2 linked regions of the Pedosphaera parvula Ellin514 genome follow. The protein of the gene in region 2 binds, or shares a complex with, the protein of the main gene of each other region. Links are inferred from orthologs where the notes say so. Each region holds a gene or a part of one and is shown on either strand. Other genes may lie near its edges. The genes, in order: dnaN and dnaX.

Evidence for each region.
Region 1: the proteins of dnaX (region 2) and dnaN are in contact, whole or in part, in a cryo-EM structure (PDB 8GIZ), measured with the Escherichia coli proteins. The link is inferred for Pedosphaera parvula Ellin514 from one-to-one orthologs.

The regions. Positions count from the first base shown.
Region 1 is NZ_ABOX02000008.1:3,641-12,383, reverse strand. What follows is about bases 5,827-8,743. They hold dnaN (DNA polymerase III subunit beta), read right to left. Parts: upstream 7,882-8,743; coding sequence 6,772-7,881; downstream 5,827-6,771. Other genes in these bases: CFLAV_RS08005 (cysteine desulfurase family protein), read right to left, coding at 8,089-8,743; CFLAV_RS08015 (PEP-CTERM sorting domain-containing protein), read left to right, coding at 5,840-6,628. Outside these bases: CFLAV_RS08045 (hypothetical protein), read left to right, coding at 854-1,168; pyrE (orotate phosphoribosyltransferase), read right to left, coding at 1,249-1,815; CFLAV_RS08035 (M50 family metallopeptidase), read left to right, coding at 1,901-2,554; CFLAV_RS08030 (PTS sugar transporter subunit IIA), read left to right, coding at 2,571-2,966; CFLAV_RS08025 (PTS sugar transporter subunit IIA), read left to right, coding at 3,270-3,734; argS (arginine--tRNA ligase), read left to right, coding at 4,681-5,589. UniProt on the Escherichia coli protein: Confers DNA tethering and processivity to DNA polymerases and other proteins. Acts as a clamp, forming a ring around DNA (a reaction catalyzed by the clamp-loading complex) which diffuses in an ATP-independent manner freely and bidirectionally along dsDNA.
Region 2 is NZ_ABOX02000040.1:62,245-67,299, reverse strand. Bases 1,360-4,305 are described here. They hold dnaX (DNA polymerase III subunit gamma/tau), read right to left. Parts: upstream 3,775-4,305; coding sequence 1,945-3,774; downstream 1,360-1,944. Other genes in these bases: CFLAV_RS23580 (hypothetical protein), read right to left, coding at 4,046-4,305; CFLAV_RS23595 (YbaB/EbfC family nucleoid-associated protein), read right to left, coding at 1,527-1,838; recR (recombination mediator RecR), read right to left, coding at 1,360-1,471. Also shown: CFLAV_RS23605 (HAD family hydrolase), read right to left, coding at 234-845; more of recR, read right to left, coding at 869-1,359; more of CFLAV_RS23580, read right to left, coding at 4,306-4,669. UniProt on the Escherichia coli protein: Part of the beta sliding clamp loading complex, which hydrolyzes ATP to load the beta clamp onto primed DNA to form the DNA replication pre-initiation complex.

The sequences.
Region 1 (8,743 bases), on a different replicon or contig from region 2:
GAATTCGAACACGATTAAATGGCTGCAGGATATGAATCGCCTCACATTGTGTATTTTGTTTGCAACGCTTGTGTTGGTTGTTGGCTGCACAACGACGAAAACAACACTTGATCCCTTGATAGGTTGGAAGGAATTAGCCTCGACAAATCGCAATGGATCGACCTTCTCTGGAGGAGATCAGCCCTTCGTTCCTAAATTGATCACTGACGACTATCAAGCGTTCATTCAGAAACTGCCAATTCGTAAGGATCCTTTTGGGTTTTGGAGATCATAGCGAGAGTTACTGGGATCGATAATATATCCTTCTTAGAGGACGGAACTGGTCAGCACGCTGTGAAGATTCATATACCACTGGATGGGACTTATTGGAATTATGTCATCTTTTACGATAGCGCCAACCAGAGGACAAGAGTGGTAAAATTTGCAAGCGGTAGGTATGCCTGCTGAAGCACAATATGATTATCACTCGATTCGCATTTTGCATTTTTTTGGCACTACTTATCTCCGGATGCGTTGCCCCAAGGCATGATACCGATCCATTGGCTGGGTGGCACCCTTGCCTGAGTGAGGAGCCTAACGTGGTGATTGCAAAGGATTACTGGGCCTACATCGAAAAACTTCCACCAGAAGAAAGTCGTTTGGTAACTCATTACGACATTTGGTTCTTCAAAAACTTTACTGGTCAACATGCCGTCCAAATAAAAATCCCATTAAACGGAACCTGGTGGGAGCATTTCCTTATTTATGATCAGGAAAACAAGAGAATAAGGGTGATAAAGCATGCGAGTGGTGGGTATGCCTCCTGAAACGCCATATGAATACTACTCGACTAGCATTTTGTATTTTTTTGGCAGTGATTATCTCAGGATGTGCGGCCTCAAGGCCTGATCCCAATCCATTGCAAGGCTGGAATTACTGCTTCAGCCGGAATCCTTTCCGCTCCAACAAAACGGTTTTGGATGATTATCATGACTACATCCAAAAGCTGCCACCCGAAGAGAGAAAGTTTGTTGGGATTATCAATTTCTTCGAAGACGGCACTGGGCAACACGCCGTCCAGATTGAAATCCCTTTAAACGGAACCTGGTGGGAGCATGATCTGATTTACGATAAGGAAAACAAGAGAGTAAAAGTGATAAAGCACCGAAATGGCAGGTATCAGAGCTGATATGTGAAAGCCAGCATCATGCCAAAGCACATTTTGATGTGCGCTGCTTAGATCACCCTGGCTAGAAATCGAGGAATATTTTATTTACTTCCCGGCTTCACGGCAGGCGTTCCGACCAGATCAGGCGGCAACTTGTCTGCTGGAAAAGCCTCCACCTGCAACGCCAGCAGACTGAACCTCGGCACCCCCACGTTCACCACGCCATTGGAGCGGTCCACCGCCATTGCTGCGCCCACCACTTCACCTTGATGTGCCCGGACAATATCAATGGTTTCCTGCACGCGACCGCCTTTGGTCACGACATCTTCCACCACCAGAATCTTTTCTCCCGGTGCAATCTTGAACCCGCGACGCAGCACCAGCTTGCCTTCTTCCTTTTCAACAAAGATAAACCGGGTCTTTAACTGCCGAGCCACTTCCTGCCCTAGCACCAGTCCACCCATCGCAGGCGAGATGACTGTCACTGCACCCAAATGTTTCACCTTGGCTGCCAGGGCTGCCCCGAGTCTTTCCACCGTCGGCATCTGTTGCAGCGCCAAGGCACACTGAAAGAACTGCCGGCTGTGCAATCCGCTGCGCAGGACAAAATGTCCTTCCAATAATGCACCGGTATCCCGAAAAACCTGCAAGACTTCCTGTTCTGTCATGCCGTGATTCTAAGTTCCCCGTTCAAAGTTCAAAGTTCAAAGTTTCTGGTTCCACCCGGAGCGTCCGCCCTTTATAACATTCACCATGCCCAAATGGGTTAAATTCATCCTCGCGATTCTGCTGTTGCCGCTCTGTTACGGCGCGGGGCAGGCGCTTTGGATGGTGCTCCGTGCCAGTGGGCACGCTACGAATTTCTGGATCGCCTTTACAGCCGGGGTCGGTTGTTGGGTGGTGATCTACCTGCTCTTGCCCAAGCCGATGCTGGTCTATGTGTTTGGCCATGAATTGACTCATGCGCTGTGGGCATGGTTGTTTGGCGGAAAGGTAAAAAAGTTCAAGGCATCGTCCAATGGCGGGCATGTCGTGGTGACCAAAACCAACTTTTTGATCTGCCTGGCCCCTTATTTCTTTCCTCTATACGTCGCGCTCGTGGTGCTGTTTTTTGGCATCGGGCATCTCATCTGGAATTGGAAACCTTATCTTCTCTGGTTTCACCTGCTGCTCGGGTCGGCGTATGCCTTTCATCTCACCCTGACCTGGCACATCCTTAAGACCGAGCAGTCCGACATCACCTCGCAAGGTTACCTGTTTTCCAGCGTGATTATCTTTCTCGGAAATATCAGCATCCTGCTGGTGGGATTGCCATTGTTGGCGGCGAAGGTGGACTTGATTACTGCCTTCGGCTGGTGGGGTAAAAGCACCTGGGAGGTGCTTTTACGATTAAAAGGCATGGTGTAATAAGCTCGATCAACTTATGAACCTGCGCGATTTTTTTGGACCGGATAAGTTCCTGCCGGATTTGCAGGCGGCGAATCGATGGGAGGTCATCGATGAGTTGATCAGTCATCTCGTGGTTACGAACCAGATAAAGCCTGAGCATCGCGAGGTCCTTACTGCAGCGGTAAAGGAGCGGGAGATCGCGATGAGCACGGGAATTGGTTTCGGCATCGGCCTGCCCCACGCCTTGAGCGATCTGGTGGATGACGTGGTTGCGGTTTGCGGTCAGTCGAAGCAGGGGATTGATTATAATGCTCCGGACAACCAGCCGGTAAAATGCGTCGTCCTCTTTTTATCTCCCCGCCGGCAGCAGGAGCAACACACTCGTTTCCTCGCGGACCTGGCGAAAGCACTTCACAAAAGAGATTCCTGACTTGAGGCCCGAGAGTTCTCGCCTGGCAAAGTCTCCCATCCGGCTTGACCATTGAGGTTATCGCTTCCTACGTAACCAGTGGAATATTACCAGCGAGTGTGCCATGGTTAGCTGCAAGGCTGGACCAATTGACCGCATTGGATGGTGGGAAAGAGTGTACATTAAAGTTGTCTTACGGTTGAAAAGCATGCTGTCAGGAAATTACTGACAGCTGCATCCGTACTCTGCGCTTCATAGGCAATTACTATTTACTCTTGAATTGCCCGCCCACTTCAGGCGAAATGTACAGGCTGTATCGACGCTATGAACCTTGGCGACATTCTCGGGTCGGATAATATTTTGCCGGATTTGCAGGCTACGAATCGATGGGAAGCCATCGATGAGCTGATCGACAACCTCGTTGCCACAAATAAAATCAAGCCCGAGAACCGGGACGCCATCGCGGCGGTGGTAAAAAAACGGGAGACCTCGATGAGTACCGGCATCGGGTTTGGCATCGGAATCCCCCATGCCTCCACCGACCTGATTTACGAGGTGGTCGGGGCTTTCGGGCGATCGAAGAGAGGGGTTAACTTCGATGCACTTGATAACCAGCCGGTAAACCTCGTCATGCTCTTCCTCGTTCCCCAAGGCCAATTTCAGAAACACCTTCACACCCTCGCCAACATCGCCAAGCTCCTCCACAAGAAAGAATTTCGTCAGGCTCTCGAAGAAGCTCCCAATGCCGAAGCCATGTACAAAATCATCAAGGAATACGGTGGGAAGTAGTTCTGGAAGGAATTCGACTTTAGGATTTCGCGAAACTGGTCTTCTGCTTTAATTTATCGGTGAGGTTACAACTCTGTGTTGCCCCATAAATCCATAGAATCTCGTTTGCAACAGGCAGTCACCGCGGTTCTGCCCGGTGCGGATGTCTCCAGCGTCCTGGTTCGCCCCTGTCCTGATCCCAAGTTCGGCGATTACCAGAGCAACGCCCTCATGAGTCTGGCCAAGGAGCGGAAAATGAACCCGCGCCAACTCGCCACCGACGTTCTGGCCAAACTGGATGTAAATGATATCTGTGAAAAGGTCGAGATTGCCGGTGCCGGCTTCCTGAACTTCAGGTTGAAGAACTCCGCCCTGGCTGCAACGCTTCAATCCGCCGTGCGCGGTGAGCATCTATTTTTCGAGAAGGCCAGCCATCCGCGCACGATTGTCATCGACTTCAGCTCGCCCAACATCGCCAAGCCGATGCATGTCGGCCACATCCGTTCCACCATCCTCGGCGATTCCCTGGCCCGCACATTCCGGCTCCTCGGTCACAAGGTCATCACGGACAATCATATTGGCGACTGGGGCACACAATTCGGTAAGTTGCTGGTGGGGTGGAAGACGCAACTCAATGCAGAAAACTTGCTCGCCGATCCCATTGGTGAGATGGAACGACTTTACAAGACAGTTAATTCGGCCAGCGAGAAAGATCCGGCTGTTCTGGAACAAGCTCGCCAGGAACTGGTCAAACTGCAAAACGGCGACAAGGAAAACCTCGGCATCTGGGAGGAGATGATCAAGCTCTCCGAAATCCAGTTCAAAACCATTTACGACCGCCTCGGCATTCAATTCGATTACACGCTGGGCGAGAGCTTCTATAATCCACGGCTCAAGGGCGTGGTGGAGGAACTCACAAATAAAGGCATCGCACGGGAAAGCGAAGGTGCCATGGCTGTCTTCTCGGATGGCTCACTGCTCTCAGAAACAGGATCCTTTTCTCAAACAGGAAGATGGCGAGTGGAAGCCGAATCCGGCTCTCATCCAAAAGAGCGACGGTGCCGCAAACTACGCCACGACCGATCTCGCAACCCTCGCTTACCGCCTGGAAACCTGGAATCCAGCGGAGATTGCTTACGTCACCGGTGGCCCCCAGCAACTCCACTTTCAGCAAATTTTTGCGATCTTCCGCCGTTGGCATCCGGAAGCGCCGGTCAAACTGGCTCACGTCTGGTTCGGTTCCATTCTCGGTGAAGACGGCAAGCCCTTCAAAACCCGTTCCGGCGAAACTGTCAAACTCGCGGACCTCCTTGATGAAGCGGAGGAACGCGCTTACAAGGTGGTGAGCGACAAAGCCACCGAACGTGAAACCACTGTCCCCGAGGAACAGAAGCGGGAAATTGCCAGGGTGGTTGGCCTCGGCGCCCTTAAATACGCCGACCTGCTCCCCAACCGCCAAAGTGATTACGTATTTAGCTGGGACAGGATGCTTGCGTTGAATGGTAACACTGCTCCGTATTTGCAGTATGCTTACGCACGCATCCGCAGCATTTTCCGCCGTGGCGGAATTGAAAATGAAGCGAGTGGCTGGAGCGGAACCATCTCCCTGACCGCTCCGGATGAAATTATTCTATCCAAGCACCTGCTGAACTTCAGTTTGGTCCTGGAGGGTGTTGCCGAAGAATACCGCCCTAATTATCTCTGCAATTATCTCTACGAATTGTCCGGCCACTTTGCCCGGTTCTACGAAAACTGCCCCGTCCTCAAATCTGAACCCGCCGAACGCGCCAGCCGCCTGCTGCTGTGCGACCTCACCGCCCGCGTTCTAAAGCAAGGTCTCGAAATTCTAGGAATAGAAGTTCTGGAGCAGATGTAGGCCGAAGATGCGTTGTTCAACTTCGCCTTCAACTGAATAGATTAAACCAGTTTGGACGCTTTCTCTCAGTCGATTTCTCTGGACCTCCTCAACTATGGCCTTTTTTGAGATTTCCTTCCTCGGCATACAACATGCTTCTCGTTTCCAAGTTTCAAGTGCCGTTGCTCAAATGTAACATGTTGTGCAGTTGCTTTTTTAGAGTCGTCGAGAGTAGCATCCGCATTCGGCAGAAGAGATAATCCGTTTAACTATGAAAAAACTATTGGTCCTTTTATCCGCTTCGGGAGTGGCGGCTTTAAGTGCACAGGCTCAAGTTTCGCTTACAGGTTCTCCTTACACCCAGAATTTCGATACCTTGGCCAATAGCGGCACAGCCAATACGTGGACGGATAATACTACTATTGCTGGGTGGTATGCCGGCACTTCGGGCACTTTTTCTGGAACCTACCGGGCTGATATAGGGTCAAGCACAACTGGCGCTATCTACAGTTATGGCAGTTCTGCTGCAACAGATCGTGCCCTCGGTTCCGTTGCTTCAGGTACTACTGGTACGCTGGCCTATGGTGTTCGGTTGCAAAATAATACCGGAGGCATGATCGGTAACCTCAATCTTTCCTATACTGGCGAGCAATGGCGCAACGGTGGCAATGCCACCGCTCAGACTTTATCGCTCACCTATCGCATCAGCAGCGGCCCCATTACCAGTTCCGATGCTGCCGGCACTCAGTCTTGGACATCCTACGCCTCCTTGAATTTTACGAGCCCCACCACTGGGGCAACTGCCGCAGCCTTGGACGGCAATAATGCCGCCAATCACACTTTCATTAGTGCCACTCTTACCGGAATCACCCTGAATGCTGGCGATGAGATCTTTTTTCGCTGGGTGGACCTCAATGATGCAGGCAACGACCATGGGTTAGCCGTCGATGATTTCACGCTCTCATACGATCCAGTTGCCGTGCCTGAACCCTCCACCTTCGCGCTGCTGGGCGTGGGTGCCATGGCTGGGATGTTCGTTCTCGTGCGTCGAAAAAAATAACTTTCCCATCAAACCTACATAACGCGCAGGCCTTCCTGCGTGTTTTTTATTTCGAGCTCCCAGGATTTTACCCCACAGCACTTCAACAATAAAAAAGCCGCGCTTTGCAGCACGGCTCTTTTTGAAAATATTGAACTCCCGCCTTAGCTCAAACGCATCGGCATGACCACATACAGAAATGGTCCGTTGATCTTCACCACGCCCGGGCTCAGTTCATCGATCAATTCCAGGAAAATTTCGTCGTTGCTCAACGCATTCAGCGGATCAATGACGTATTTCGGATTGAATGCGATCGCCATCTCCTTGCCTTTGTAATTGATCGCCAGACTCTCGCGGGCCTCACCAACTTCAGGAGAATTGGCGGTAATGGCCAGGTTGTTCTTCGAGAAAGTCAGCTTCACCGAGTTCGACTTCTCGCTGGTCATGATTTCAGCGCGCTTCAACGCATGCAGAAATTCTTCCCGAACCAAAGCGATCCGTTCCTTGGCCTCTCCCGGAATGACCTGGCGATAATTCGGATAATTTCCTTCAATTAGCTTGCTGATAATCAGGATCGAGAAGCCTTTTTCATCCTTTAACGTAAACGCAGCCTGGTTTTCAGAATAGCGAATCTCCACCTCACCTTTATCGGTCAACAGGCGGTTCAATTCATTCACGGCTTTCGCGGGAACAATAAATTCTCCCTGGCTTTTTTCAGTGACATCCACTTCTTCATCCACCAAGGCCAGCCGGCGGCCATCAGTTGCCACCATGGTCAGCTTGTGTTCCTTCAGGCTGATAAAAATACCGTTGAGCACGTAACGCGATTCATCCGTGGAAATGGCGAAGGAAGTCTTTTTCATCATCCCTTTCACCTTTTCCTGTGGCAGGGTGACTTTCTTATCTTCCTTGAACTTGGGCAATGGAGGAAATTCATCGGCGCTGAGACCATTAATCTTATAAAAAGAAGATCCCGACCGGATGCTGCAGGTGTTTTTCTCATCCACCTCGATTTCGATCTCCGGGTTGTTCAGCTCGCGCACGATGCCGAACAGTTTCTTCACTGGCACCGTAGTCGCTCCACCTTCCTTCACAGCGGCTTCAACGCCGCAGGAGATGGTGACGTCCAGATCGGTGGCTGTGAACTCAAGGCGGTTGCCTTCCGCGCGAATAAGCACGTTGGAAAGAATCGGTAACGTCGTCCGCGTGCTGACGACATTCTGTACGGCTTGCAGCCCGTTGATGAGTTGCTCTTTTGAAATGGTCAGATTCATGCGGCCTTTAATAGGTATCTTCTTTTTCTAAAAAACGTCTTATTATTAAGGGTTGTGAATAAGGCAAACAACCCTCAGTGTCAAGGTCACTACAACAACTTACAAAAAAACCGGGCACCCGGGTATCGGCACGAATTTAAAACCAAGAAACCCAACAACTTGGAGTTATTCACACTGTGCACATCTTCTTCACACGAAACCCCAGCCCTATTGGGGACGTTGTGCCCGTTTAATCACTTGCGGTACAATCCGCTCGGCGTACTCCACTTCGCCCATCGTGCTCTCGCGGCCAAGCGAGAAGCGAACCAGGGAATTTGCCAGATTCCGATCCACTCCCAGCCCGACAATCACATGTGAGGGTTCAATGGACCCCGCCGAACACGCCGAACCGCTGGAAGCGCAAATGCCTTCCAAATCCAATCCCGCCAGCAACGCGATACTATCCGAACCTTCCACAAGGAAAGCAACGGTATTCACCAGTCGTTTATCACGTGGTCCTACTAATTGGACTCGTGGCATGGAATCAACCAGGGTGATCAATCTTTCAGTGAGCGGCAGCAACTTTTCCCGCGAAAATATCGGATTCGACACAAAGCGCTCCATGGCCTCCACCAAACCGATGATTGCCGCCATGTTTTCAGTGCCAGCGCGACGCTCATTCTCATGCCCGCCACCGAACAGGATTGGGTCCGGATGAAGCGGCGATTTGATATAGAGTGCTCCCGCACCTTTTGGCCCATGGAACTTGTGCGCGCAAATGGAAACCAGGTCGGCATTGAACTGGTGAATGTTCGCAAATGGCTCCTTGCCGAACCATTGCACGGCATCGGTATGGAATAAAACACCACGCTCCCGGCAAATC
Region 2 (5,055 bases):
GTATTACGACCAACTCGGCCGGACGCATTACCGCATTGCGGGTGAACATCGACTTGCTCAGCGTTATCATATGGAAAGTGTGCTGATGACTTTGTCGGAGCGATTCCAAACCACACGTCGCGCTCTGAATGATATGTCTGACCGATTGCTCTCCATTGGCGACCCGGATTATCCGTTGCAGAATCTTTTTGGTCCCGACAAAAGCAATCCTCAATCCTGAGTCTCGCTAATGCCTAGTTGACCAACCCAATGGTTCTCAATGCGTCCCAGGTTTTCTCGGGAGATTCCTGGAGCACTACCTGCCAGCCCCGCGCAGCACCCGCCGTGACGTTTTCCGCACGGTCATCCAAATAAAGAATCTCCGAATTACGACGCTTCGTTTCCCGCTCCACGACTTCATATAACCCTGCCTGCGGTTTCATGACGCCATGCTGGTAAGAGAGAATGTAGCCGTCGAAATTGGCGAAAAACGGGTAACTCTTCCGAATGTGAGCCACAGCAATCTCGTTTGTATTCGAGAATATAAACGTGGGAATGCCTTTCGTTCTTAGTGAACGGTGCAACTCAATCATCCGTGGAATGGGCTCGAAGATATCCGCAAAAATCCTGCTAAACTCCTCCAGATCACCGCAGAATCCCGTCTCCTTCGAAACTGATTGAAAGAACTCCTGCTTGGTCATGAGGCCCGTCTCATATCGAAAGAGCAGGGGAGAGTGATCGATGAACTTCTGGACTTCTGCGGCGCTGATTGTGCCGCGGGCAGCGAGTTTCCGGGCCACAATTCCATAATCAAAGTCAACCAACACCTTTCCCAAATCGAAGACAACAACTTCTGGCAGATTCATGAATCGTAAAGTTTGGAGAAAACTTATTCCATCTCGCGACGCCCGGCGAGAGCATGCGTAAGAGTCAACTCATCGGCGAATTCCAATCCACTTCCAGCTGGCAATCCGTGCGCAATCCGGCTGATTCTCAATCCTGGACGCGCCAGTTTCTTGGCCAGATAATTACTGGTGGCATCGCCTTCAACGTCCGTTCCCAAGGCGACAACAATCTCCTTAATCGGCTCTTGTGATAGCCGGGATTCCAATTCGCTTATTCTGAGATCTTCCGGCCCCACACCGTTCAAGGGAGAAATCTTGCCGCCTAAAACATGATATCGGCCATGGAACGTGCCAGATTTTTCGATTGAAATAATGTCTGTTGGCCTTTCCACCAAACAGATCAAACCGCCATCTCGGCGCTCATCACTACAAATGGAGCAGGGTGTCTGCTCCGTCAGCGACCCGCAGATGGGGCAGGTTTGGATCCGTTCACGCGCCTCGACTAGAATCTGGGCCAACTGCTTCACCTCGCTCACATCACTCTGAACCAGATGCAAAGCCAGCCGCTCGGCTGAGCGCGGACCGATCCCCGGCAATCTGCTCAGGATACCGGTCAACGTCGTGATAGGTTCAGGTAATGAAGCCATGCAAAAATAAAATAACCGGAGCCAGTCACTCGCACTCCAGAAACAGTTGATTCTCTTAGGTCAAACCGGGCAGATTGAAACCGGAGGTGACCTTGCCCATTTCCTTGTTGGAAATATCCTTGGCCTGGGCCAGCGCCTGGTTGGTCGCAGTCAGAATCATGTCCTCGACCAATTGCGCATCCGCGGGATTCAAAGCCTGTGGATCCACTTTGATCGAAGCCAGGGTCCCATCACATCTCGCAACCACTTTTACGGCTCCGCCTCCGCTCGTCGCCTCGACTGTGCGGGCGGCCAATTGGGCTTGAATTTCTTCCATCTGCTGCTGCATACGCGCAGCCTGTTTCATTAGTTTGCCAATGCTCGACATATTAAATCTTTTTGTTCAATGCGTTTGTTATGATTATTTCAGTTACGCCATTTTCATCAGGATGCAAGCGCCTTTTGGTCGGAATCGGCTCCTCCTTCCTCATGGCCTAGGCCCGGACCTCAACGATCGTCCCTTTAAATACTTCCAAAGCTTTCTTGATCAACGGGTCATTCTTGAAATCTTCCTTGTTAAACACCATCGGAGCAGGTCTTTCCCTGGCTGCCTGGGGAGCCGCCGGTGCTCCCACAGGAGTCTTGTTCGCCGGTTTTGCTGATACGGATGCAGCCTGTGCAGGGGCATTTGCCGGTTGAGGAACTGCCTCAGCGGGATGCAAAGCCCAGCCAGTCGGACGCTCGGCTTTTACAAACTTGATCTGCATCCCATGATAACCCAGCTCACCCAACTTTGTCTGCAACAACGCATGATTCTTCGCGTTATCCACAAACCCGATGTGGTCCGCAAATTCAGGATCAAAACCGATTGTGAACAACGTCTTCGACATCGAAACCGGATGCGCCTCCAGGAAATAACTCTTCGCAAATGGGCTCGCCTTTCCCACTGCCTCCACCAGGTTGCCCCAAAGTTGATCGAGATTCCCATCGCCCGCTGGCATCCTCGTCGATGCCGTTCCAAGTGCCGTTTCTGCCAACCTTGCTGGCGCAGATGGCGCAACCGGTTGCACCGGCTCCGTAACAACCTGTGGGCGCGCCGTTGCGGATGCCTGAGCCACTACCGGAGCCGCCGTCAAAACCCTTACCGGCGTCGCAGCCTGAACCGGCGCATTCGCTCCGCCGCCGCCATTCCTCAATTGTTGCAACTGCTGCAACACATTATCAATGCTCACCGCATTCCGCGCTTCAATCGCCTTCAGCAATGCCACCTCAACCAAAATCTTCTTCGACGACGCATCGCGCAACCGCATCTCGCAGTCACTCAACACTTCCATGATTCGCGTCAATGCATCCGTGCTCGATCCCGCACCTTGCTCCGAAAGCGACGCAGCTTCCGCTTCACTCACCTCCAACAGCCCGAGATCGCCCTTTGAAACCTGGAAGATCAACAAATTCCGGAAATGATTCAGCAAGTCCGAAACCAGCCGCCCCAAATCCTTTCCGTTCTTCGACAAATCATTCAGCTCGCGCAAGGCCACATCCGCCTGACCCGCTAGAATCGACTTCGACAACCCCAAAATCTGTCCGCGCGCCGTCAACCCGAACATCGACAGCACATCCGCTTCTTCAATCTTATCTCCGCAAAAGCTGATCAACTGATCCAGCGTCGACTCCGCGTCGCGCATACCGCCTTCAGCCCCGCGCGCAATCGCATCCAACGCCCCCGAGTCAATCTTCACCTTCTCCAGTTTCGAAATATGCGCCAAATGCTTCGTGATCAACGCCGATGGAATCCGCCGCAAATCGAACCGCTGACACCGCGACAAAATCGTCGGCAAAACCTTCTCCGGCTCCGTCGTCGCAAACATGAACTTCACATGCGCCGGCGGTTCTTCCAACGTCTTTAACAGCGCGTTGAAAGCCTCCTTCGTCAACATGTGCACTTCGTCAATAATGTAAATCTTGAACTTCGACGTCGCCGGTGCGTATTTGACCGTATCTCTCAGTTCCCGAATTTCCTCAATGCCACGATTACTCGCGCCGTCGATTTCCAACACATCCAGCGACCGCCCCTCCGTAATCTCCTGGCAACGCGGATCATCATCCGGAAAATCCACCTTCGGACCGCCCGTGCAATTCAGGCACTTCGCAAAAATGCGCGCGATCGTTGTCTTTCCCGTCCCTCGCGGCCCCACGAACAAATAAGCATGCGCAATCCGGTTCGACGCGATCGCATTGCTCAGCGTCTGCGAGACATGCTCCTGCCCAACCACATCCGAGAACCGTTGCGGCCGATATTTGCGAGCTATGACTTGATAGGACATACGTTCAGAACCATTGTAACCTATTGTGCAAAATGCGGAACCCGGTGGATTTCCGCTCCAGTCCGCATTCCGCACTCCACGTTCCAAAATAAATTAAATGCCAGGGTGACCACGGCGGATGCAGAGCAAACTACCGTTGCTGCATTCCTGCCCTGGCGGGATTTGTAAGTCCACATTCCATGGGCCCTGGCAGCAAACAACTTGCCCCAACCCGCGCACTTCATCAAGGAGAATTCCTGTCGCATCATCCATTTCTTTAACCCTTTGTAGTTCATTGCCAAACCTTTCCAAAAGCCAAAGTTCCATTGTGCTCTTTGATTGCAGTCCAATAAACCTTTCGAAACGCCATCAACTGCCAGTAACTGCCGTTGACTGCCACTTCCCACTTCCTTTCCTTCAAAAAATCCTTTTGCCCAACGCCCCCTGCCTGAATGCCAATCCGATAATTTGATAATCTGAAAATCTGATAATTGTTTAACCTTCCGATACCTTCCGATACCTTCCGATACCTTCCGATACCTTCCGATACCTTCCGATACCTTCCGATACCTTCCGATACCTTCCGATACCTTCCGATACCTTCCGATACCTTCCGATACCTTCCGATACCTTCCGATACCTTCCGATACCTTCCGATTTTCAACTCGCAATTCCCCGTGACCCTCCGAACTCTGGCCCACATATGAATTAAAAACTCACCTCCGACGCCTGACGCCTGGCAAGAAGTCCTTTCCAAAATGGCATTATCGGTCGAAAACTGCCGTTGACTGGCACACTCGGTTCCATTCCCGGCGGAAAGCAGAATCTTCCTCTTTCGCGTAGTTGGCTTATCGCCCGTCCGAAAGGACTTTCGCGATTCCAAAGTCTTTTCATTCATTCCGTCCTCCAAATTCATAATTTTTAACACGAGTTAGCCCGAGATAACCCGAGATAGCGCGACTTAAGGCGACTTAACCCGACCTCCCAGCCACTCATCCACAAGAACTCCAGCAATAGACCGCCGGTTCCAATCTGATAATTTGATAATATGAAAATTTGATAATTCACAACCCACTCCTTTATCCTCATCATGGCTCTTTCCATATGATGACTCAAATGTATGGTAATAGCCAAAACCCCGTCAACAGAAAAAGACCATACGCATGAAGGTATAAGGTGGCCTTTTTTTGCCGGAATTGCACCATGCCTTCCCTAAGCATCGCTTATCCTCGGCCATATGCCATCCGCGGCCCCACAATCCCGTCGCGTCCATCCGGGCAGAAAGTCCCGCGTTCACGCGGT